DNA from 2 places in the Candidatus Pelagibacter sp. HIMB1695 genome. Region 1 is predicted to be linked to the other one. Evidence: riboswitches for the same ligand, from Rfam matches in the RefSeq annotation. Region 1 holds a riboswitch; the other holds the start of a gene.
What was found. Region 1 has a riboswitch for glycine ahead of gcvT (glycine cleavage system aminomethyltransferase GcvT). Riboswitches for the same ligand answer to the same signal wherever they lie in the genome.

Region 1 (12,957 bases):
GATGAGTAAATTTAACTATTTTAAGTATTTTACTCTCATCAATTTCAAAATATGGATTAAGAGTTAAAAAAATTTCCTGATCACATTTAAGGTTTTGTAAAAGGTTTAACCAATAAGTAATAGAATTTTTTTCTAAATCCTTGTCATTGATTGATGAATTCCATGAGGACCATGCCTTTTTATTTTTTGGCATCGCTCTTTTGTCTGTATGAATATATGCAATATTTTCTTTATAACTGAAATTGGATAAAATTTTTGTCTCTTCTTCAGTAGGATTATCAATTAACTTCAAAGCTTCATCAGCGTGAGCTGCTATTACAACTTTATCGTAATCAAAAAATTCACTTTCACCACCATAATATAAATCTAAACCTTTTGACTTTCTTATAATTTTTTTAATTTTATAATTTTTAAAATATTCACCACTTATTTTTGAAATTACTTTATTCACATAAGTTCTACTTCTATTGGTTACAGTATACCACTGAGGTCTATTTTTTAGTTTAAAGAGCCCATGATTTTGAAAAAATTTTAAAAAGAATGTTATTGGCATCTTACTTGCTTCATAAGGTGGCATAGACCAGATTGCAGATACCATTGGGATAATGTGGTAATCAATAAATGTTTTTGATAGTTTATTATTTTCTAAATATTCACCTAAAGTTAATTTTTGATCTGTAACATTTATTTGATCACTATTTTTATAAAATTTAATGATATCAAAAAACATTTTTAAAAAATTAGGATTAAACAAATTAGATCTATTGGAAAAAATTCCATTTAAACCTTTTCCGCAATATTCAAAGTTTGTATTTTCTACTGATACAGAAAATGACATGTCACTTTTTTCAATCTGAACATCATTTTCTTTAAAGAAATTAATTAAATTTGGATAGGTTTGAAAATTAAATACAATAAAACCAATATCCACAGATACTTTCTTTTCATCAAAAATTAAATCTATTGTATGAGAATGACCGCCAAAATGATCTTCTTTCTCAAAAAGATCTACGTGATGTTTTTTTGATAAATAATATGCAGCACTTAAGCCTGATATCCCAGAACCAACTACAGCAATTTTCATTAATGATTATGCCGCGTCTTCTTTAAACTCATCCATACTTGGACAAGTACAAAAGATATTCTTATCTCCATAAACATTGTCCACTCTTGCAACTGGTGGCCAAAATTTATTTGTTTTTAAGAACTTAGCAGGATAAGCAGCTTGCTCTCTTGAATATTTATGATCCCATTCATCTGATGCAAGTTCTATATCTGTATGAGGAGCGTTCTTAATAGGATTATCTACTTTATCGAACTCACCAGAATTAATCTTATCTATTTCAGATTTGATATTTATTAAAGTATCACAAAATCTATCAAGCTCAGATAAACTTTCACTCTCTGTTGGCTCTATCATCATAGTTCCTGCAACTGGCCAAGACATTGTAGGTGCATGGAAACCATAATCGATCAACCTTTTAGCGATATCTTCCTCAGTAATACCTGTCTCACTCTTAATTGATCGAATATCTATAATACATTCATGAGCAACGTTTCCATTTGAGCCTTTGTACAAAATTGGAAAATGATCTTTAAGTCTGTTAGCTATATAGTTTGCGTTTAATATAGCGACTTGGGTAGCTAATTTTAAACCTTCAGAACCCATCATTTTAATATACATCCAAGAAATTGATAAAATACTTGAGCTTCCCCAAGGAGCTGCTGAAACTGCTCCTATTCCTGTAGCAGGTCCACAATCTTTAACAACTGGATGATTAGGGAGGTAAACTTGCAAATGTCTTTTACATGCAATTGGTCCCATTCCTGGTCCTCCACCACCATGTGGAATACAAAATGTTTTGTGTAAGTTGATATGACAAACATCTGGACCAAAATTTCCAGGTCTTGCTATTCCAACAAGTGCATTTAGGTTTGCACCATCCATGTAAACTTGACCACCGTGTTTATGTATAAGTTCACATATATCTGTAATTTTTTCTTCAAATACACCGTGAGTAGAAGGATATGTAACCATTAATGCTCCAAGATTTTCAGAATGTGCTTCTGCTTTTTTCTTCAAATCTTCAAAATCAACATTTCCTTCTTTGTCACAATCAACAACTACAACTTTCATTCCAACCATTTGTGCACTAGCAGGGTTTGTTCCATGTGCTGAGCTTGGAATTAAACATATATTTCTATTTTCTTCACCTCTATCTAAATGATATTTTCTAATTACCATTAAGCCTGCATATTCTCCTTGAGCACCTGCATTTGGTTGAAGTGAAACTCCAGAAAAACCTGTAATTGATCTTAACCAATTTTTAAGATCAGTGAATAAAGCTCTATACCCTTCCATCTGCTCTACAGGTACAAACGGATGAGGTTCTGCTAACTCCCTCCATGAAATGGGAATCATTTCTGCAGTAGCATTTAATTTCATAGTACATGATCCAAGTGCAATCATAGTTCTATTAAGAGCTATATCTTTATCTTCTAGTTTTTTTAAATATCTAAGCATCTCGGTTTCTGAATGATATGAATTAAAAACAGGATGTTCTAAATATTTTGAAGTTCTTAATAAATTTTTTGGTAAATTTGGTAAACTTACTGTTGGATCTTCTTTTTTAATCGACTCAGCTGCATTAAAAATTTTCAACAATTGATTTACTCTATAAACATTTTTCTTTTCATCAAAAGAAACAGCCAACATTTCAGAATTTACTCTTCTAATGTTTACTTTTTGATCTAAAGCATTTTTATAGATTTGATCAGTTTTATCTTTTGTTACAATTGTAACTGTATCAAAGAAATGATCTGAATAAATTTCATATCCAGATTGTTTTAATTTATCTGCAAAATTTTTAGCTAATTGAGAAACTCTTTCTGCAATAGTTTTTATTCCATCTGGACCGTGGTAAATAGCATATGCAGCTGAAACAATTGCTAACAATGCTTGAGCAGTACAAATGTTACTTGTCGCTTTATCTCTTCTAATATGTTGTTCTCTTGTTTGAAGTGATAATCTGTAAGCTTTATTTCCATGTCTATCTACTGACACTCCAATAATTCTTCCTGGCATAGACCTTTTAAACTCGTCTTTAGTTGCAAAGAAAGCTGCATGAGGTCCACCATAACCCATTGGAATTCCAAATCTTTGAGAACTTCCAACTGCAATATCTGCACCTAATTCTCTTGGTGTTTTAAGTAGTGCTAAAGCTAATAAATCAGAGACTAATACAGCTTTTCCATTTTTTTTATGGATTTTGCTGATCGCTTCACTTGGATCTTTAATGTCTCCTAAAGTTCCAGGATATTGAAGAATTCCACAAACTAAATCCTCTTTAAGTTGATCTAATACTTTATCTTCATTACCAACAAGTACTTTTAATCCCATTGGTTCTGCTCTTGTTTGAATTACATCAATTGTTTGTGGGTGACAATTTTCTGAAACAAAAACTAAATTGCTATCTTTTTTGTTTAATCTGTGACTTAATCCCATAGCTTCTGCAGCTGCTGTTCCTTCATCAAGCAACGATGCATTTGCAATATCCATACCTGTAAAATCAACAATCATTTGTTGAAAGTTTAGAAGCATTTCTAATCTTCCTTGTGCTACTTCAGGCTGATAAGGAGTATAAGAAGTGTACCAACCTGGATTTTCTAGAATATTTCTTAAAATTACATATGGAGTGTAAGTTCCATAGTAACCCATACCAATAAAATTTGAATAAATTTGATTTTTTTTTGAAATCGCCTTCAGTTTTCTTAATGCTTCATACTCAGAATTAGACTCTCCTATATTTAATCCATCTTTCAATTGTATCTTTTCTGGAACTGTACTTTTAATTAAATCGTCTAATGAATTATAATTTAGCTCCTTCAACATTTTATTTTGGTCTTCTTCTGAAGGTCCAATGTGTCTTTTTAAAAAGTCTTTTTGTGAGTTATGTAACATTAGCTCGCACTCTCCTTTGCAAATTTATCATATTCTTCTTTGTTCATTAAGCTGTCCATTTCTGAACTATCTTTCAATTTAAGTTTGAAAAACCAAGCTGATCCCTCAGGGTCTTCATTAATTTTAGCAGGATCATCTACTATAGCTTGGTTAGTATCAACTACTTCACCACTTACTGGAGTATAAACATCACTTGCAGCTTTAGTTGACTCAACTACCCCTGCTGTACCATCTTTTTCAACGCTTGAACCTTTTTCAGGTAACTCAGCAAAAACAATATCTCCTAACATTTCTGTTGCATGTTTTGTAATTCCAATAGTAGCAACATCTCCTTCCACTGTAATCCACTCATGCTCTTTTGAAAATTTAACTTCACTCATTAATTTACTCCTTTCACGTAACTTTTTTTATAAAATGGTAGCCCACAAACACTTGCAGGATGTTTTTTTCCTCTTACTTCTAGTAAAACTTTTGTTTCAACTTTAGAAAATTCTTTATCAATGTAGCCCATTGCTATTGGGCCATTTACACTTGGACCAAAAGTTCCACTAGTAACCTCACCAATAAGTTTTTCTGACTCATCAAAAATTTTAGTTTTTTCTCTAGCAATCAATCTTCCTTCTGGCTTAATCCCAATTCTAATTTTAGAGGTACCCTCTTGTATTTCTTTCATAATTTTATTAGAACCAATAAATCCACCTTTTGAAATTCTCTCTTTAGAAATTGCCCACTTTAAATTAGCTTCAATTGGTGTTTTTTCTGTATCAAGTTCATGACCATATAAGCACAATCCAGCCTCTAATCTCAAGGTATCTCTTGCCCCAAGTCCTATAAGTTGTGCTCCTTTTTCCATCAAATTCTGAGTAAATCCTTCAGCTAAATCGTTGTTAATAGATACTTCAAAACCATCCTCTCCTGTGTATCCAGATCTTGTTATAAATACTTTTTGATCTTTATAATCAAACCAGTTCCCTGTCATAAAATTAAGTTTTTCAACACCCTCTATAGTATTGTTTAAAATCTCAACTGACTTTGGACCTTGAATTGCAATTAATGATCGTTGATCATCAAGAACCATTTCATATTTATTTTTAAGTAAATTTGATAAAATTTTAAAATCATTATCTTTGCATGCTGCGTTTAAAATAATTAAATATCCTTTTTCAATTTTAGTAATTATCAAATCATCATGAATTCCAGCACTATCGTTCATTAAAAAACTATATTTAGAACAGTTTTGTTTCAAATTTTTTAAATCAAGTGGGAAAATTTTTTCAAGATCAGCAGTCAAATCTTCACCACCATGAATAAATAATTGACCCATATGAGACACATCAAAAATACCTGCATTTGATCTTGTGAATTTATGCTCTTCAACAATTCCTTTGCTGTATTGTATGGGCATTTCATATCCAGCAAATTCTACAAATTTAGCGTGGTTATCTTGATGAAGCTTATTTAAAGATGTTTTTTTTCCCATACTAACTCTGTCGTACCCATCTGTATTTTTGCCTGAGAGTTTTACTCCTTCGGCGAGAACTCAATCTCTTTCCAGAGTTAATATAATACGGTCCTTTTACCTGAGAGTTTCCTGGGCGGTTGCTCCTTCGGTGTCACAAAGTTTGTGATCTCTCCCGTTAACAAATATTCTAATAAATACTGTTTAATGTCAAATGTTATTAGATCGCTTTTTTTTCTGAGGTATATAAATTGTAAAATTGAAGTAAAACTGCAAAAATAACTATTGATCCTCCAATAATTACTATGAACGGTGGTTGTTCATTTATAAACATCCATGCCCATAAAGGACCAAGTACTGCTTCTGTTAACATTATGATTCCAACCATTGCAGATGGTGTTCGTTGAGCTCCAATAGTAATAAATATAAAACCTAATCCTAATTGTAAAAAACCAGCTAAAAATCCTAAAAAGATATCGTTTGGAGATATCATTATTTTTTCTGACATTAGATAACCAATTAACAAAGCAAAAACTCCTGCAACAAATTGAGCAGGAACCATATCAACAGTTGGATATTTTCTTACAACTAAAATTAAAGTAGCAAATGATATTGGCATTATGAAAGCTGCAATATTCCCAGACATTTGACCTGGAGATAAAGAGCTTCCAACCATTAGAAGTATTCCTGAGATTGCAAGAATTATTGAAGTCAGAGTGATTGCTGAAATTTTTTCTTTTAAAAAAAAGTAACCGAATATTGCTAAGAAGATTGTTTGTGTTTGAATAATAAAATTAGCATTAGCAACTGTTGTGTTATACATCGCAAATACATAACCGCTAAAACCAAGTGATAAAATAAATCCACCAAAGAAACCAGGAAATCCTAAATTATAAAAGGATCTAAATACTTGTTTTTTATAAGTTAAAGCTAAGTACAAGCTAATAACAATTAAGAAAAATACTGTTCTCCAAAATAATATTTGCCAAAGAGTTGCTCCTTCAAATGACTTAACAATCAAACCTCCAAAACTGAGACTACACGCACCTAAGAAAATTAAAAAAGGTCCTGGAAGTTTTCTAATAATATTCATTATATTTGATTGAGTAAATTCTGAGTATCCATCTCATACAATTTAAATAAAGTTTCTGCATCAGATAAATTTATCTCTTTAAATTTGATCTTTGAGCCAGGTGATATTTGTACTAATCGATCATAATCAACGCTAGCTACTACACCGATTTTTGGATACCCTCCAATGGTACCATGGTCTGACAGCATAATAATTGGGTTTCCATCTGCTGGTACTTGGATGACTCCTTTCAACAAACCTTCTGATTTAATATTGGTATTTACAATGTTTTCGATTTTTGGACCTTCTAATCTCATTCCCATTCTATCTGAAAGTTTTGATACAGAAAATTCTTTTTCAAAAAATATCTTTTTTCCTTCCTCTGAAAAATAATCAAAGTTTGGTCCTTTTATTACTCTAATATTTTCAACTTTAGAATTTATATAGTTAGTCTTTTTTTTACTTTGGTCTGAATTAATATTTAGGATATTTATTTTTTGACCGTTCTCTAATTTTTTTCCATTATTTGATCCAATATTTGCCTTGGTATTTATCGAACAACTATTCCATTGAAATTTTAAATCTAATTCTCCACCAACTGCTAAATAGCCATAAACTGATTTATTTGTTGAGATAAGATTGATTTCATCTCCACTTTCGATTTGATAACTCTCATAACAATTACCATCAATTTCTGTGCCTTTTTTAATAATTTTAAAAACAATATCGCCAGTGACTACTATATTAATTTTATCTCCAGAATATTTTAAATGTGGTCCTTGGTATGCAAATTCTATCACTGGTGAATTTAACTTATTACCTACCAGCTTGTTAGCTAAACTATAATTTCTATTATCCATTACTCCACTAAATGGAATTCCTATATGATATAAATTATTTCTTCCTTGGTCTTGAAAGGTTGTGTTTACTCCAGCTCTTATAATTTCGAAATTATTTGTCATTGTAGCTATTATATTTTTCAAGATTTATTTGTTTAAAAACTACTATGTCGCCAGGATTTATTAAATTTGGCTCTAATTCTTTTGAATTATCAAAAACATCTACAGGTGTATTACCAATTATGTTCCATCCTCCAGGACTTTCAAATGTATAAATATTTGCAAATTGTTCGGTTAAAGCAACTGATCCTTTTGGTACCTTTACTCTTGGTGTTTCTAATCTTGGTACTCTCATATTTTCATCTAAATCACCTAAAAAAGGCATACCAGCAATAAATCCAGTCATATAACAAAAATATTCCTTACTAAAAAAATTTTCTAAAATTTTATCTCGACTAATATTTAATTTTTCTTCTAATCTTTTTATATCAAGAGAAAATTGATCATCACAACAAACTGGAATTTCTATTTTAGTGCTATTGTTATCTTGAGTTTCATTAACATTTAAATTTTCAATTAATTTTTTAACTTCTTTAAAGTTTGTTTTTCTAAGGTCATAAGAAACTATTAACTTATTATAAGAAGGAGTAAGATTATTTATACTTTCAACATTCTCCTTTTTTAAAGCTTTAAAATATTTTATTACTTCAGAGTTAACTGATTTATTTACCTCTATACCAAAATCGCAATAAACAGCTGCGTCACCAAGATTTGATATATTTTTTATCATGGCATGTTATACTTCAACAATTAGAACTATGGAAATTAATATAAATTGTGATTTAGGTGAAAAATCAAAACACCATTCAAATAAATATGATCCAGATTTACTCGATATAGTAAATTCTGCTAACGTTGCATGTGGATTTCACGCCGGTGATGAAGAATCTATGAACCAAGTAGTTCAAATATCGAAAAAAAACGGTGTAAGCATTGGTGCTCATCCATCATTTAACGACCCAGAAAATTTTGGAAGACAAAGAATGAACCTAGCACCTGAAGAAGTTAGAAAATTAATTATTGACCAATATGAAATTTTACAAAAAATTGCTCAAGATTATGGAGAAAATGTTACTCATATAAAACCACATGGAGCGTTAAATAATATGGCGTGTGAGGATATTGATCTGGCAACTACTTTAGCGAAAGCAATCAATGAAATAAGTAAAGATTTGATCTATTTAGTACCTACTGGCTCTAAAATGGAACAAGCAGCCAAAAAATTAGATATGAAAATTGCTTGTGAAATTTTTGCAGATAGAACCTATGAAGATGATGGAAATTTAGTTTCTAGAAAAAAACCACATGCATTAATCACTGATCCTGAAGAAGCTAAAAAACATGTATTAAGCATGGTAAAAAATCAGGCACTGAATTGTCACAGTGGAAAGCAAATACCTTGTGAAATCGACTCTGTCTGCATACATGGTGATAATGAAAGTTCACTTGCTACAGCAAGATCAATTAGAGAAAATTTAATTGAAAATGGACTTAATTTAAAACCTTTAAGCAAAATGGAGAAATTTTTATAATGATAAAAAAAATATTCTTAATAATTGTATTAACATTATTCTCAACAAACCTAATAGCTGCAGGTACAGACAGTACAAGCAAAGTGAAAACTGATTATGATAAGGCTGTAACACATATCAAAGTTGCAAAAAAATATGAAAAAAAAGGTAAACTAGAAAAAGCCAAAAAGAGATATGAAAAGGCTTTACCTTTGCTTATTAAATCAAATAAGAAGAAACCACTTCAAGCAGATACGTTAAACTATTTAGGATTTACAACTAGAAAACTAGGTGATTATGAAAATGGAGAAAAATATTACCTTTTAGGTCTAGAAATTGATCCAAATCATAAAGGTATCAATGAATATCTTGGAGAACTTTATGTTGCTACAAATAGAATGGATTTAGCTAAAGAAAGACTTAAAGTATTAGAAACTTGCAACTGTGAAGAATATAACGAGTTAAAAGAAATAATCGAAGGAACTAAGAAATCTAAATACTAATTTAATGCTAGATATTCAAGATCCATTAAAAGCAAGAAAAGTTATAAGAGAAAATAATTACAAAGAACAAACTGCTGGTGCTGCTAACAAGTATGTTCAAGGAAATCTTTGTATCTTACCAAGCAAATATGCAATGGACTTTGCTTCTTTCTGTCAAAAAAATCCTAAACCTTGTCCATTAATTGGATTTGGTACAAAAGGAGATCCTTCATTAAAAGATCTTGGTGACATTGATATTAGAACTGACGTTCCCCAATATAGAGTATGGGAAAAAGGAAAATTAATTGATGAGCCATATGATATTAAAAAATATTGGAATGAAGATCTAACAACTTTTGTTCTAGGATGTTCAATGTCTTTTGAACTGCCTTTAATTGAGGCTGGTATTCCAATTCAACATATAGAAAACAATACTATTGTTCCTATGTATAAAACTTCAATAGAATGTGAACCTGCTGGACAATTTTCAGGAAAATTAGTTGTGTCTATGAGACCCTTAAATTCAAAAGATACAATTAGATCAATTCAAATTAGTTCCAGATTTCCTGCCGTACATGGTGCACCTGTGCATGTTGGTAATCCTGATGAAATTGGAATTAAAGATATAATGAAACCTGAATATGGTGATCCACCTAGAACAATAAAGAACAATGAAATTCCTGTATTTTGGGCATGTGGTGTTACTCCTCAATCTGTTTTAGAAAATTCAAAACCTGATTTTTGTATAACTCATAGTCCAGGTAAAATGCTTATTACTGATAAACTAAATAACGATCTTGCTGCTTTTTAATTAATTTCCTAAAAAAACTTTAGTCACTTTCTCATTATCAATTAGATCTTCTGATTTACCATCGATGACTAATCTACCACTTTCTAAAACATAGCCTCTGTCCGCCATACTTAGAGCTAATCTTACATTTTGCTCTACAAATAAAATTGAAATACCTTCTGCAACAATATTTTTAAATATCTTAATTAAGTCTTTCATAACCATTGGTGATAGACCTAAAAAAGGTTCATCAACCATTAAAAGTTTAGGTAAACCCATCATTCCTCTTGCTATAGCTAGCATTTGTTGCTCACCTCCAGACATTGTTTTTGCTAACTGATCAGATCTAGTTTCTAGCTTTGGAAATATCTTGTAAACTTTGTTTAATGAATTTGTTAACTCTTCTTTTGCTTTTGGATGCCAAGCACCCAATAAAAGATTTTGTTTAACAGTAAGATGTGGAAAAACCCTTCTTCTTTCAAGTACATGTGAAATTCCTAACTCAGTTCTTTTATAAGTTGGAATATTTGAAATTAAAGTATTATCAAAAGTAATAGAACCTTTTTTATGTTCAACAAGATTACTAATAGTATTTAAAACAGTACTTTTACCAGACCCATTTGGTCCTAAAAGTGCAACCATTTCAGCTTTATTTACATTAATAGAAACATCCCAGATAACCTGAAAATCATCATACAAAACATCAATATTTTTTACATCAAGCAGCATCAAATGTTCCTAGATAAGCATCTATTACCTGTTTATTATTTTGAATTTCTTTTGGTTCACCAAATGCAATTCGTTTTCCTTGATCTAACGCAAGAACATTATCCGAAATTTCCATAATAATATTAATATTATGTTCAATTGTAATAATCGTTACACCAGTTTTTTTTAATTTTTTAACAAGTTCAACAAGTCCAGGAATAGTTTTTTGATCTACACCCCCTGTTACTTCATCCATCAAAAGTAATTTGGGATCAATAGCCATAGCTCTAGCCATTTCTAATCTTTTTCTCTGTCCGGTTGATAACTCTTTTGCAAAGTGATGTCTTTTTTCAATCAGATCTACAAAGTCAATAATTTCTAAAGCTCTATCTCTTGCTCTTTTAATATCTTTCTCTTTAACAAACGCTCCTATCATAACATTTTCAAGTAATGTTTGATCTGCAAATGGTTTTAGTTTTTGAAAAGTTCTACCTACTCCAAGGTTACTTATTTTATCAGGGCTAATTCCAAAAATATTTTTATCAAAAAATTTTACTTTTCCAGTATCTGGTTTTGTAAAGCCAGTAATCAAATCAAATAAAGTAGATTTACCAGCACCATTAGGTCCTATCACTCCTAAAATAGATCCTTCTTCGACATCAAAAGAAATATCTCTATTTGCATGGATTCCACCAAAAGATTTACTCAGATTTTCAACTGTTAAAATTTTCATCGTTGTTTTTTTCTTTCTAAAATATCTTTAGGAATAAATGAGATCAGACCATTTGGTCTAAAAATGCAAATAATCATTAAAATCAAACCATAAAAAATTAAATCAACAGCACCACCGGTACCTCCTAAATAAATTCTTGAATATTCTGAAATTGGTACAAGTATTGCAGCACCTATAATTGGACCCCAAACATTTCCAATTCCACCTAGTACTGTGATTAATAAAACTATAATCGATATCTCAATATTAAAAACTCTGTCTGGATCAATAATTAAAATATATTGTGCAAACAAGCTACCCATTGGAGCCATGATCATTGCTGAAATCACATAAGCTATAATTTTATAATTCGAAACGTTTATACATAAACTTAAGGCTGCTTGTGGGTCGTCTCTAACCGCTCTCAATCTGTAACCCAATTTAGACCTACTCAATAACCAGACTAAAAAGAATGTGATTAAAAAAAATATTAAAAAAACATAATAATAGGGAGCTTTACTGCTATGAAATTGCAATGCAGACCATGAGTCTTCTGGTGTCATTGTCACCCACAGTCCTGATGCAGCTCCTACTAAATCCCATCTTTGAAAAACTACTTGGAAACTTATACCAATTAATAAAGTGGCAATTGCAAAGTAGTGACCACTTAATCTCAGCATTGGTATGCCAATTAAGACAGCAAAAATTGCTGAAACGAACATCCCAAAAAATATACTGATCCAAGGTGTTATTCCGTACTCCATATAAAAAAATGAAGTTGCATATGCACCTATTCCAAAAAACGCTCCATGACCTAAACTAATTTGACCAGAAAAACCTGCAATTACATTCCAAGACTGAGCCATAACTGCATGCATAAAAATCATAATAAATAAATGGAGATAAAATGAATTCATCCCAAAAAGTGGAAGAGCAAACAAAAGTATAATTAGGCCAGTAATAATTGATATTACTCTATTATTCGTATTCCAAATCGGTTCTGATTTTGCAATTTCTAACTTACTATCCATTAATACCTACCAAACAGACCTTGAGGTTTGTAAATCACAACTAAAAGGTAAATTGCAAATACATATAAAAGTTTAAATGATGGATCGATCAATAATCCACCAAGAGATTCTACTAAACCTATAATTATACCGGCATATAAACACCCAATAATACTTCCAAAACCTCCTAGAGCTACTGCAACGAAAGCAAATAATGCAAAATTAATACCAACATCAGTAAAAATAAAAAAATAATTTGCCATCATTCCACCTGCCACTCCTACACAACCAAGTCCAATCGCCCAACCAATTGCAAACATTTTATTTGATGGAATTCCTAAAATTTCTGCAGC
Region 2 (12,957 bases), 520 kb from region 1:
AAAACTTGCACAAGGGTTACCTGTAGGTGGTGAAATTGAAAGTTTAGACGACGGGACTTTATTTTCTGCTTTTAAAAATCGGTCTAACTTAGTTTCTAATTCAGATTAGACTTTTTAGTAAGTCTATTTAAATGCAGTAAAGGTTCAGTATAACCAGATGGTTGCTCTTTTCCTTTAAATACCAAATCACAAGCAGTTTGAAATGCAATTGAATTTTCAAAGTTATCACTCATTCTAACATAATTAGAGTCATTTTTATTTTGATCATCAACAATTTTAGCCATGTCTTTAAGAATTTCTACAACTTGAATTTTTGTTGTAATTCCATGGTGTATCCAATTTGCAATATGTTGAGATGAAATTCTAAGTGTGGCTCTATCTTCCATCAAACCTACGTTATTTATATCTGGTACTTTGGAGCACCCAACTCCTTGATCGATCCATCTGACCACATAACCTAATAAAGTTTGAGCTGAGTTAGAAATTTCTTTATTAATTTCATCCACAGACCAATTTGGTCTATCAGCGGTAGGTATTGTTAAAAGATCATCAAGCTTTGCTTGTTCTCTATTTTTAATTTTTTGTTGTTCATCAAAAATATTTATTTCATGATAATGTAGCGAATGCAAAGCTGCAGCAGTTGGAGATGGAACCCATGCACAATTTGCACCTGCTTTTAAATGTCCAGTTTTTTGCTCCATCATATCTTTCATTTTATCTGGCATTGCCCACATTCCTTTTCCAATTTGAGCTTTTCCAGAAAATCCACATTTTAAACCAATATCAACATTGTTGTTTTCATATGCTGTAATCCATTTTGAAGTTTTCATGTCACCTTTTTTAATCATTGGACCAGCTTCCATAGAGGTGTGCATTTCATCACCAGTTCTGTCTAGAAAACCTGTATTTATAAAGAAAACTCTATTTTTTAAGGATCTAATGCACTCTTTTAAATTAGCTGAGGTTCTTCTTTCTTCATCCATTATTCCAATCTTGCAGGTGTATTTTGGTAAACCTAAAACTTCTTCAACTTTTGAGAAAAGCAAATCAGTAAATGCAGTTTCATCTGGTCCATGCATTTTTGGTTTCACGATATAAATAGAACCAGTTCTTGAATTGGTTTTTTTCTTAATATCATGAAGGGCTGCAGCAGTAGTAATGAATGCATCCATTATTCCTTCTGGAACTTCACTACCATCTTTTAAAATTATTGATGGATTAGTCATTAAGTGACCAACATTTCTAACTAGCAGTAAACTTCTTCCATGAAGCTTTAAACCTTTTCCATCTTTTGAAATATAGCTTCTATTAGGATTAAGTTTTCTTTCAAATAATTTTCCTTCTTTTTCAAATTTTGATTTTAGATCACCTTTCATTAGACCTAGCCAATTTCTGTAACAAACAATTTTATCTTCTGCATCTACAGCAGCTACACTATCTTCGTTATCGCATATAGTTGACACCGCAGATTCTAAAATTATGTCACTAATACCAGCATGATCTTGTTGAGCCGCAAAAGCTCTTGAATCTTTTAAAATTTCTATATGTAAATTGTTATTTTTTAAAATTATAGCAGACGGGTTGTCAGCTTCACCCCTATGACCAATAAACTTATTCTCATCTACCAAATCGTAAATATCAGCACCTTTTAAAGCTTTAAATTTTCCATACTTAACCGCAAAACTTGTAATTTTTTGCCAACTCAATCCTGCTAATGGAAAATATTTATCTAAAAAATCTCTTCCATATTTTATTACCATCTCACCTCTTAACGGATCGTATCTTTCAGATACGCTATCTTCTGATTGTTCAATTACATCTGTTCCATACAGACTATCGTATAAGCTCATCCATCTAGCATTAGCTGCATTTAATGCGTATCTCGCATTCATGACTGGTACAACAAGTTGAGGCCCAGCAATACTTGTTATTTCCTCATCAACATTTTGAGTTGATATTTCAAAATCGTCACCTTCTTCTTTCAAATAACCAATTTCTGTTAGAAATTTTTTATATTCTGACAAATTAAATTCATTTCCCTTATTTTTTATATGCCAATTGTCTATTTGTTTTTGTAAGTCTTCTCTAAATTTTATTAATTCTTTATTTTTAGGTGCTAATTCATTGACTGTTTTCTCGAACCCTGACCAAAAATTATCAACAGATAGATCTGTTTCTTTTAATAGCTCGTCGCTAATAAATTGAGAAAGTTTTTCAGATACTTTTAAAGTTTTAATATTTATATATTTTTCTTGCATATCACCTAAATTACCCCATCTGTATTTTTGCCTGAGAGTTTTGCTCCTTCGGCGGAATTAATTCTCTTTCCAGAGTGTTATGCAACTATCGGTCCTTTTTACCTGAGAGTTTCCGGGGTGGTTGCTCCTTCGGTGCTAAATTTAATAGTCTCTCCCGACAATAAAATATGTATCCTCTTCTAGAAAAGAGTCAATTAATAACAATTACACTTTAAATTAAATATCATTTTATTGCCTTTTTTATGAATTAACCATCCGCTATAACCTTATTATGAAAAATTATCTTAATTTTGAAACTGAGATTAAAGATTTAGAGACAGAATTGGAAAAATTAAAAGATCCATACAATCAAGAGGGATTATCAGAAGTGGATACCCAAAAAATTTCAAAAACACAAGTTGAGTTAGATCAAAAATTAAATGATATATATTCAAACCTAGATCCATGGCAAACCACCATGGTTGCGAGACATGAAGACAGACCAAAGTCTAAATTTTTCATAGATAATTTATTCGAAGATTTTATTTCTCTATCTGGAGATCGTTATTATGGTGAAGATAAATCTGTACTTACTGGTTTTGCAAAATTTAATGGTCAGTCAGTTTTAGTTATCGGTCAAGAAAAGGGTGAAGATTTAGATAGCAGAATTCAAAGAAATTTTGGGATGATGCGACCTGAGGGTTATAGAAAAACTATTCGTTTAATGAATTTAGCAAATAAATTTAAAATTCCAATTATCTCTTTTATAGACACGCCAGGCGCTTATCCTGGTGTTGGTGCAGAGGAAAGAGGTCAAGCTGAGGCAATAGCAAAATCAATTGAATGCTGTATGGAACTTAAGGTTCCAACTATTGCAATAATTATAGGTGAAGGTGGATCAGGTGGTGCGATTGCATTAGCATCGTCTAACAAAGTTATCATGCTAGAAAATGCTATTTATTCAGTTATATCTCCTGAAGGCTGTGCAACTATATTATGGAGAGATCCAAAAAAAATGCTTGATGCAGCAAAAGCAATGAAGCTTTCCGCAAAAGATTTATTAAAATTAAAAGTTATTGATGAAATAATCCCAGAACCTTTAGGTGGTGCTCACAGGGATAGAGACCTGATGCTTGATAACGTTAGAAAATCTATTTCTACGAATTTAGATCAATACAAAGAAATGACGTCAGAAGATATAATGAATGAAAGAAAAAATAAATTTTTAAAAATTGGAAGAAATGATGGTTTTATGAGCAATGTAGAAGATTTAAGTAATTTGACCATTAAGAAAAATAATTTTAATAACATTTTCAAATCAAAAAAATTATTATTTGGTATTGGTGGAGGGTTATTATTTTTAGCTTCTTTATTTTTTCTTTTTTAAGAATTACAAAGCTCCATGGCAATGTTTAAACTTCTTGCCCGATCCACAGAAGCAAGGTTCATTTCTTCCCATTTTTTTGGCTTGTGGTTTTGGATTTACTCTTTCCTCATTGGAAGATCTTTCTTCTGTTATAACTTTTAAATTCATTAAAATTGTAACGTAGTCTAATTTTAGTTTTTCTAATAAATTTGAAAATAAATCAAAAGCTTCTTTTTTATATTCAACTAAAGGATCTCTTTGACCGTAAGATCTTAATCCAATCACTTGTCTAAGTTGTTCTAAATATTGTATATGTGATTTCCAATTCAAATCTATTGTTTGCAAAAATATTCTTTTTTCAATTTCTTTTGCATGCTGCTCGTTTAGAACTTTAATTCTTTCATTACGTGTCTCATTAAATTTTGAGGATATTTGCTCTTTCAGTTCATTATCTTTTGCAGAAATCAAACTTTCAAGTTCGGCATCATTAAAACTTTTCCCAACAATTTGCCTAACTTTATTGTTAAATTCATTACTTTTTGGATTAGATAGGTTTTGAATTTTTAATTTTATCAAGTCTTCTGATATTTCTTTTAAAAATTCGTCGGAATAATCAAAAATATTTTCACTATTCATTGCATTTTTTCTTTGAGAAAACACAACATGTCTTTGGTCATTTAAAACATTGTCAAATTTGATAAGTGTTTTTCTGATATCAAAATTTCTGGCTTCAACTTTCTGCTGAGCTCTTTCTAATGCTTTGTTGATCCAAGGGTGATCAATACTTTCACCATCTTTTAAACCAAGTTTTTCAAGCATATTATTCATAGATTCTGAGCCAAAAATTCTCATCAAATCATCTTCTAAACTTACATAAAAGACAGAACTACCCTCATCTCCTTGTCGTCCAGCTCTTCCTCTTGCCTGATTGTCCACTCTTCTAGACTCCATTCTTTCTGTACCAATTACAAATAAACCACCTAGAGATTTAATTTTTTCTTTATCTATTTTTAACTGATCATCAGGAATTGATCCTTTTTTTCCACCAAGCTGGATGTCAACACCTCTACCAGAAATACTGGTTGTAATTATCAAAGATTTTTCTTTTCCTGCATTTGCAATAATTTCAGCTTCATTTTCATGGTTCTTTGCATTTAAAACTACGTGTTTAATATTTTTTTCATTTAATAATTTAGAATAAACTTCAGATTTGTTGATACTAGATGTGAAAACCAAAATTGGTTGACCAATTTCATGTTTTTCAATGATCTTATTAATTATTGCATCATTTTTTTCTTTTTCAGTTCTAAAGATCAAATCATTATAGTCCTTTCGGATCATTTCTTTATTTGTTGGGATTACAACCACTGAAAGATTATATATTTCAAAAAATTCTTCAGATTCTGTGACTGCAGTACCGGTACAACCTGATATTTTTTTATATAGTTTAAAATAATTTTGATAGGTAATTGATGCTAAAGTTTGATTTTCATTTTGTATCTGAATTTTTTCTTTAGCTTCAAGAGCCTGATGAAGTCCATCTCCAAATCTTCTTCCTTCTAGAATTCTACCAGTTAATTCATCTATAATTTTAAGAACTCCGTCTTTAACTATGTAATCCTTTCCTTTTTCAAATAAGTGATTTGCACGGAGTGCTTGATTTACATGGTGAACTAAATGAAGATTTTCTGGATCATAAAAATTATCATTTTTTAATATACCAGCATTAGAAAAAAGTTTTTCAACATTATTAATACCCTCATTTGTTAAAAGTATACTTTTTTCTTTCTCATCTATTTCAAAATCTTTATTATTTAAAATTTTAACAAGTTTATCTATTGCTAAGTATTGAGCAGTTTTATCTTCTGCAGCTCCAGAAATTACAAGTGGAGTTCTTGCTTCATCAATTAAACAAGAATCTATTTCATCTACAATTGAAAATGCATGAGATCTTTGAACCATCTCTTTTTGAGAAAACTTCATGTTGTCTCTTAGATAATCAAATCCTAATTCACTGTTGGTTGCATAAGTAATGTCACAATTGTAGTTTTTCTTTCTTTCCAGATCATCTTGGTCATTATTTATAAATCCAGAAGTAAGACCTAGAAAATTATATATTAGACCCATTTCCATTGAGTCTCTTTTTGCTAAATAATCGTTAACTGTTACTATATGAACTCCATTTTCAGAAAGCGCATTTAAATAAGCCGCTAAGGCAATAGTTAGTGTTTTTCCTTCACCCGTTCTCATTTCAGCAATTTTACCTTCGTGGAGAACTACTCCCCCGATAAGTTGAACATCAAAATGTCTTTCTTGTCTTGTTCTTTTTGCAGCTTCCCTTACTAATGCAAATGCTTCAGGTAGAATTTCGTCTAAACTTTTTCCATTTTTTAATTGATTTTTAAATTCAATTGTTTTTTTTGGAAAGTCTGTATCACTCAATTTTATGAATTGTTCCTCTTGTGAATTTATTTTTTCTACAACTTTTCTAATTCTATCTAGTTCTTTTTGATTACTAGATTTGATAAATTTTGTAATTATGTTAAACGGGTTAAACATGACTATTTGATTTATTCTTTAAATATATTGTTTAATATATGTATTAAACAATTATTTTAAATATCATGGGTATTAATTTAACAAATTTTTTAACCTCGAAATCAAAAAATACCAGAATGATGGATTTCCAAGACCTTGATCATATAGATGGCTTATCTATTTCAGCTCTAAGTGCAGATTTATATAAAACTAAAAGAGATGATTTAGTAATGTTTTACTTTAGAGATGGTGCAAATCATGCCTCTGTCTATACACAGTCAAAAGTTATCTCAGAAAATATTAAATGGAATATAAATCAAAAATCAAAAAAAATTTATTCTCTTATTGTAAATACTAGAAATGCAAATGCTTTCACAGGTAAACAAGGTTACGAAAGTTTAGCAAAAATTGCTGATTTAACTTCTGAGCAATTAACAAAAAAACAAGTTGAAGATGAAGATTATCCAAAGAAAATTACTTCAAAGGAAATTATTTTTGGATGCACAGGTACAATAGGCGAAACCTTTCCATGTGAAAAGATTATAGATCAAATTCCAAACTTGATTAAAAAAATCAATTATACACAAAACAAATTTCTTTGGATGAAAGCAGCCTTAGGAATAATGACTACTGATACAAAACCAAAACTTGCGATGGATCAATGTAAAATTGGAGATAAAGAGGTAAAAATTTATGGTGTTGCTAAAGGTTCGGGTATGATATTTCCAAATATGGGAACCACTTTGGCATACATATTTACAGATGCCAACTTATCGAATGATATTTTAAGTAAATTATTAAAAAAAAATATTACAAATACATTTAATGCTATCTCGTGTGATGGAGACACTAGCACAAATGATATGGTTAGTATTTTTGCAACAAATAAAGCAAACAATTCAAATATTAAAAGTATTAATGATATAAAACTAAAAAAATTCGACAAAGCATTAAACAATGTTTTATTAAATTTAGCTAAGAGAGTAGTTTCAGATGGAGAAGGAGCATCAAAATTTGTCACTATAAATATTAATAAAAGCAAAAGTGAACAAGATGCAAAGACAATTGCTTTCTCAATAGCAAATTCAGCTTTGGTAAAAACAGCTATTGCGGGAGAAGATCCAAACTGGGGACGAATAGTGATGGCAATAGGAAAAGCAGGACCAAAAATAAATTTAAATAAATTAGGTTTGAAATTTGGAAATTATCAAATAATTCAGGATGGAAAATTACACAAGAACTACGATGAAAAATTAGTAGCTGAGTATATGAAAGGTGAAAATATAGAAATCAACGTAGATTTGTTTACTGGTCCTAAAAGCTTTACTGCTTTTACTATGGATTTTACAAAAAATTATATTGAGATAAATGCTGATTATAGAAGTTGAACATATTGAAATATAAATTTTGATAACTAATTCTATACTATGATAAAATACAAACTTTTGTGTAACGACTGTGAATTAAAGTTTGATAGTTGGTTCTCTACTTCATCAGAATATGAAAAATTAAAAAAGAAAAAACTTTTAATCTGTCACAACTGTAATTCTGAAAAAGTTGAAAAAACATTAATGGCTCCTCAGCTAATAAGTAGAAAAGCTAAAAATGAAGAAAAATTTGATACTCAGAAGTATAAAAAAATTAAAAAAACAATTAAAAATTATCAAAAGTTTATAAAAGATAATTTTAAGTACGTTGGGGATAATTTTGCATATGAAGCTAGATCTATTCATTACAATAGTAAGAAACCTATAAAAGGGATATATGGTAAAGCCTCTCAGAAAGACGTTAAAGAGCTCAAAGAAGAGGGCATAGATACACAATTAATTCCTTGGGTTGATGAAAAAGAAAATTAGTTTTTCTTAAATTCAGCAATATAATTTACTGATAAATCTTTTGAAACATTCCATTCATCCTTTAGAATGTTAAAATTCATTCCATCAATTTTTTTGAGATTTAGATTGTTCTTGATTAGAATATTTTTTAATTCCTCAGGCTTAACAAACTTTTCCCATTCATGGGTGCCAATAGGAAGCCATCTCAAAACATATTCTGCACCAACAATTGCAAATATATAAGATTTTAAGGTTTTATTTATAGTTGCAACAAACATTAATCCATTTTTTTTTAAAAGGTTAGCACATGATTTTAAAAAAAAATCAACATCCTCAACATGTTCAACAATCTCCATGTTCAAAATTACATCAAATTTTTTTGTAGTTTTTAGTTTTTCAGGCGATGAACATATATAGTTTATTTTAAGATTGTTTTTTTTTGCATGTAGGTTTGCTATGGCAATATTTTTATTTGAAGCATCGATTGCTGTAACATTAGCTCCTAATCTACACATGGGCTCAGATAACAATCCACCTCCACATCCAATATCAAGGACATTTATTCCAGAAAGAGGATATTTTTTATTTTTAAGTTGAAATTCCTTAACTATATTTTCTTTAATATATTTTATTCTTATAGGATTAAATTTATGAAGAGGTTTAAATTTTCCTTCTGGATCCCACCATTCGGCCGCCATATTTGAAAATTTTTCTATTTCTTTTTTATTAATACTGTTCATAATATATAATTAGTTGACATAACAATTAAGATGTACTTTATCAATTTATAATTAAATTATATTAATTCAACTGATCATGAAAACTGTTGTACTAAAATTTGGCGGAACTTCTGTTGGTAGTATCGATAGGATAAAAAAAGTATGCAAAATTATAGCTGCTTATAAAAAGAAAAAAAATAGAGTTTTGGTGATTTCATCTGCAATGAGTGGAGTAACCAATGAGCTCGTAAAAAAATCGAAGCAAATTAGTAATAATTTTAGCAGATCTGAATATGATGCACTTGTATCCACTGGAGAACAAGTTTCATGTGCTTTAATTGCTGGAAGACTTACTCATGATGGTTTTAAGTCTAGGTCATGGGTTTCTTGGCAATTGCCAATAATTACTGATGGACCTTATTCTGGAGCAAGAATAAATAAGATAATTACAAAAGAATTAAATAATTATGTGAAACAAGGTGGGATCCCAATTGTTACTGGTTTTCAAGGAATTAATAATGAAAATAGAATTACCACAATAGGAAGAAGTGGTTCTGATGCAACTGCAATAATGTTAGCAAAATTTATTAAAGCTGATGAATGTATTATTTATACAGATGTCGATGGTGTTTATACTACTGATCCAAGACAACATAAAAAAGCAAAGAAAATTAAAAAAATATTTTATGACGAAATGTTGGAAATGGCATCATTAGGATCAAAAGTGATGCAACCAACATCGGTTCAAGATGCAAAGCTAAATAATATTGATATTAAAGTTAAGTCTTCATTTGTTAGTAAACCAGGTACATTAATAACAGGCTCTAAAAAAGCGTTTAGCGATCAAATAATTACCGGGATATCTTCAACTAAAAATGATGCTAAGATCACAATTGTAGGAGTTAAAGATAGACCTGGTGTTGCTGCTTCAGTTTTTAGACCACTATCAAGAAATTTAATTAACGTTGATATGGTTGTACAAAATATTTCTCAAAATGGAAAAGATACTGACTTAACTTTTACGATTAAATCTGATGATCTGAAAAAAACTGAGAAATTAATTAAGCAAAATAAATCGATATCTTATAAAAAACTTTCTTTTGATAAAAATCTTTCCAAAGTTTCTATAATTGGAGTTGGGATGATTACTACACCTGGAATTACTTACAGGATGTTTCAAGCTTTAGCTTCAAAACAAATAAATATTTTAGTTATATCAACATCTGAAATTAAAATTTCAGTATTAGTTTCATCAAAAAATGTAAAAAAAGCAATAGCTGCTCTACATAAAGAATTTAAACTAGATTAAACTTATGAATGTAAGACCATTTAGAAATATAAATCGAAAAAAAACTAAAGTAATTAACGTTGGTAATGTTAAAGTTGGTGGTGACAATCCAATATCAGTTCAATCAATGACAAATACTTTGACTACAGATATTTCAGCTACTATAGAACAAATAAATAAAATTCATGAAGAGGGTGCTGACCTTGTAAGAGTTTCCTGTCCAGATGAGGACTCTTCAAAAGCCTTAAAAGAAATTACCAAAAATGTTCAAATACCTGTAATTGCAGACATTCATTTTCATTATAAAAGAGCTATAGAAGCTGCAGAAAATGGAGCAAAGTGTTTAAGAATAAATCCTGGAAATATTGGTGATAAAAATAAAATCTATGAAGTTTTAAGTGCAGCAAAAAATAATGATTGTTCAATTCGAATAGGAGTTAATGCAGGCTCTCTAGAAAAAGATATTCTAGAAAAGTATAAAGAGCCATGCCCTGAGGCATTAGTGGAGAGTGCAAAAAGAAATATTAAAATATTAGAGGATCAAGATTTTTTTAATTTCAAGATAAGCGTCAAGTCCTCTGATGTATTTTTGTCGATTGCAGCTTACAGGCATCTTTCAGATGTTACTGATTATCCTCTTCATCTTGGAATAACTGAGGCTGGGAGTTTTGTATCAGGAAGTGTTAAGTCTTCAATAGGACTAGGTTCATTGCTATTAGACGGAATAGGTGACACTTTAAGAGTTTCTTTGTCAGATGATCCTGTAAAAGAGATTAAGATTGGAAATGAAATCCTTAAATCTTTAGGATTACGAAATAGAGGAGTTAAAATAATTTCCTGCCCATCTTGTGCAAGGCAAGCGTTTCAAGTAATTGATACAGTTAAAATTTTAGAGGAAAAATTATCTCATATAAAAACTCCAATTACCCTATCTATAATTGGCTGTGTTGTGAACGGACCTGGTGAGGCTGCTTTAACTGATATTGGAATAACTGGAGGTGGAAAAGGTAACAACATGCTTTATTTATCTGGGGTACAAAGTGAAAAAGTATTAACTAATGATATAGTTAATAAAGTCGTAGCAGAAGTTGAAAAAAAGGCCTCTGAATTAGAAAATTTACAATGATACCAACAAAGACTATTGAAGAATTAATTATAAAACATTCTACACTAGAAAAAGATCTATCATCAGGAAGTTTAGATAATAAAATATTTGCTGAAAAATCAAAAGAATATTCAGATGTTAATGAAATAATTTTAAATGCTAAAAAATATTTATCTTTCGAAAATGAAAAACAAGAATTAGAGAAAATATTAGAGGACAACTCATCAGATAAAGAATTAAAAAATATGGCTGAGTTAGAACTTGTTGATTTGAAATCTCAACATGAGATCAATGAAAAAAAATTAAAATTATTTCTACTGCCAAAAGATGAAGCAGATAAAAAAAATGCAATAATAGAAATAAGGGCTGGAACTGGTGGACTAGAAGCAAGTTTATTTGCTTCAGACCTTTTCAAAATGTATGAAAAAGTAAGTCATAAAAAAAAGTGGTCATTAGAACTTATTTCTATTTCAAGAAGTGATGCTGGGGGTTTAAAAGAGGTAATTGCATCTATTAAAGGTACAAATATATATTCTACATTAAAATATGAGAGTGGTGTGCATAGAGTTCAAAGAGTTCCAGATACCGAAACACAAGGAAGAGTGCATACATCCGCAGCCACAGTTGCTGTTTTACCTGAAGCTGAAGAAGTAGATTTAAAAATAAACGACTCTGACTTAAGAATTGACGTTTTTCGAGCGGGTGGTCCAGGTGGACAATCAGTCAACACAACAGATAGCGCTGTTAGAATAACTCATATACCCACTGGTTTATCAGTTTCTCAACAAGATGAAAAATCACAGCACAAAAATAAAGCAAAAGGAATGAAAATCTTAAGAGCAAGATTATATGAACTTGAAAGATCAAGAATTGATCAAGAAAGGTCACAAGATAGAAAAACTAAAATTGGTACTGGAGATAGATCAGAAAGAATTAGAACTTATAATTTTCCACAAGGTAGAGTTACAGATCATAGAATAAATTTAACTTTGCACAAATTAGAAGAATTTCTTGAAGGTGAAGCTTTTGATGAAATGATAGAGTCACTTACACTGCAAGCACAAGAAGAAAGTTTAAGTAATTTAAAATAAATGAATATTCAATCAGCAATAACTCAAGGTGCTCAAATTTTAAAAGATAAATTTTTTTTAAATCCTTATTTGGATTCAGAAATTTTAATGTCAAAAGCAATTAATAAGGATAAAAAATACTTAATACTTAATTCTCAAGAAAAAATAGAAGAAAAAAATTTAAATTTGTTTCAAAAACTAATTAATGAAAGGTCCAAAGGTAAGCCAGTATCGCATTTGACAAATAAAAAGTTATTTTGGAATTCAGAATTTTTTGTAACAGAGGATACTTTAATACCTCGTCCTGATACTGAGCTAATTGTAGAAAATATTTTAAATTTAACAAAAAATAAAAGTAAACTTAGTATTTTAGATATTGGCATAGGATCTGGATGTATACTTTTGTCTATATTAAAAGAGAGAAAAAATTTTTATGGAACGGGAATAGATATAAGCAAAAATTGTTTAAAAATAGCCAATATGAATGCAACTAGTTTAAAAGTACATAATAGACTTAAATTATACAAATCTAATGTTGACAAATTTAGTTTGGGCAAATATGATTTGATTGTTTCTAATCCTCCTTATATTAAAAAGCATATTATAAAATATTTGGATAAAGGAGTTGCTAGGTTTGAACCAAAAATAGCACTAGATGGTGGATTAGATGGTTTATCAGAAATCAGAAAAGTTATTAAAAAATCATCTGAGCTGATTAAAAAAAATGGTAAATTTATTTTAGAGATTGGATTTGATCAAAAAAATAAAGTAATTAAATTATTAAATAAAGAGGGTTTTT

Region 2: linked by a shared signal. The riboswitch ahead of ACTTAX_RS06305 (malate synthase G) and the one ahead of gcvT (glycine cleavage system aminomethyltransferase GcvT) in region 1 are both predicted to bind glycine.

What each region holds. Positions count from the first base shown of each region.
Region 1 is NZ_JBNAJT010000001.1:638,679-651,635, forward strand. Features, by position in the region: gene ACTTAX_RS03550 (NAD(P)/FAD-dependent oxidoreductase) at 1-1,084, opposite strand, end outside; gene gcvP (aminomethyl-transferring glycine dehydrogenase) at 1,091-3,961, opposite strand; gene gcvH (glycine cleavage system protein GcvH) at 3,961-4,341, opposite strand; gene gcvT (glycine cleavage system aminomethyltransferase GcvT) at 4,341-5,441, opposite strand; glycine riboswitch at 5,520-5,609, opposite strand; gene ACTTAX_RS03570 (DMT family transporter) at 5,641-6,513, opposite strand; gene ACTTAX_RS03575 (biotin-dependent carboxyltransferase family protein) at 6,513-7,454, opposite strand; gene ACTTAX_RS03580 (allophanate hydrolase subunit 1) at 7,444-8,121, opposite strand; gene ACTTAX_RS03585 (5-oxoprolinase subunit PxpA) at 8,150-8,923, shown strand; gene ACTTAX_RS03590 (tetratricopeptide repeat protein) at 8,923-9,405, shown strand; gene ACTTAX_RS03595 (putative hydro-lyase) at 9,410-10,195, shown strand; gene ACTTAX_RS03600 (ABC transporter ATP-binding protein) at 10,196-10,903, opposite strand; gene ACTTAX_RS03605 (ABC transporter ATP-binding protein) at 10,893-11,615, opposite strand; gene ACTTAX_RS03610 (branched-chain amino acid ABC transporter permease) at 11,612-12,625, opposite strand; gene ACTTAX_RS03615 (branched-chain amino acid ABC transporter permease) at 12,625-12,957, opposite strand, start outside.
Region 2 is NZ_JBNAJT010000001.1:1,159,360-1,172,316, forward strand. Features, by position in the region: gene recR (recombination mediator RecR) at 1-109, shown strand, start outside; gene ACTTAX_RS06305 (malate synthase G) at 96-2,258, opposite strand; glycine riboswitch at 2,338-2,425, opposite strand; gene ACTTAX_RS06310 (acetyl-CoA carboxylase carboxyltransferase subunit alpha) at 2,530-3,624, shown strand; gene secA (preprotein translocase subunit SecA) at 3,628-6,162, opposite strand; gene argJ (bifunctional glutamate N-acetyltransferase/amino-acid acetyltransferase ArgJ) at 6,228-7,529, shown strand; gene ACTTAX_RS06325 (DUF1178 family protein) at 7,569-7,997, shown strand; gene ubiG (bifunctional 2-polyprenyl-6-hydroxyphenol methylase/3-demethylubiquinol 3-O-methyltransferase UbiG) at 7,994-8,716, opposite strand; gene ACTTAX_RS06335 (aspartate kinase) at 8,793-10,004, shown strand; gene ispG (flavodoxin-dependent (E)-4-hydroxy-3-methylbut-2-enyl-diphosphate synthase) at 10,009-11,109, shown strand; gene prfA (peptide chain release factor 1) at 11,106-12,179, shown strand; gene prmC (peptide chain release factor N(5)-glutamine methyltransferase) at 12,180-12,957, shown strand, end outside.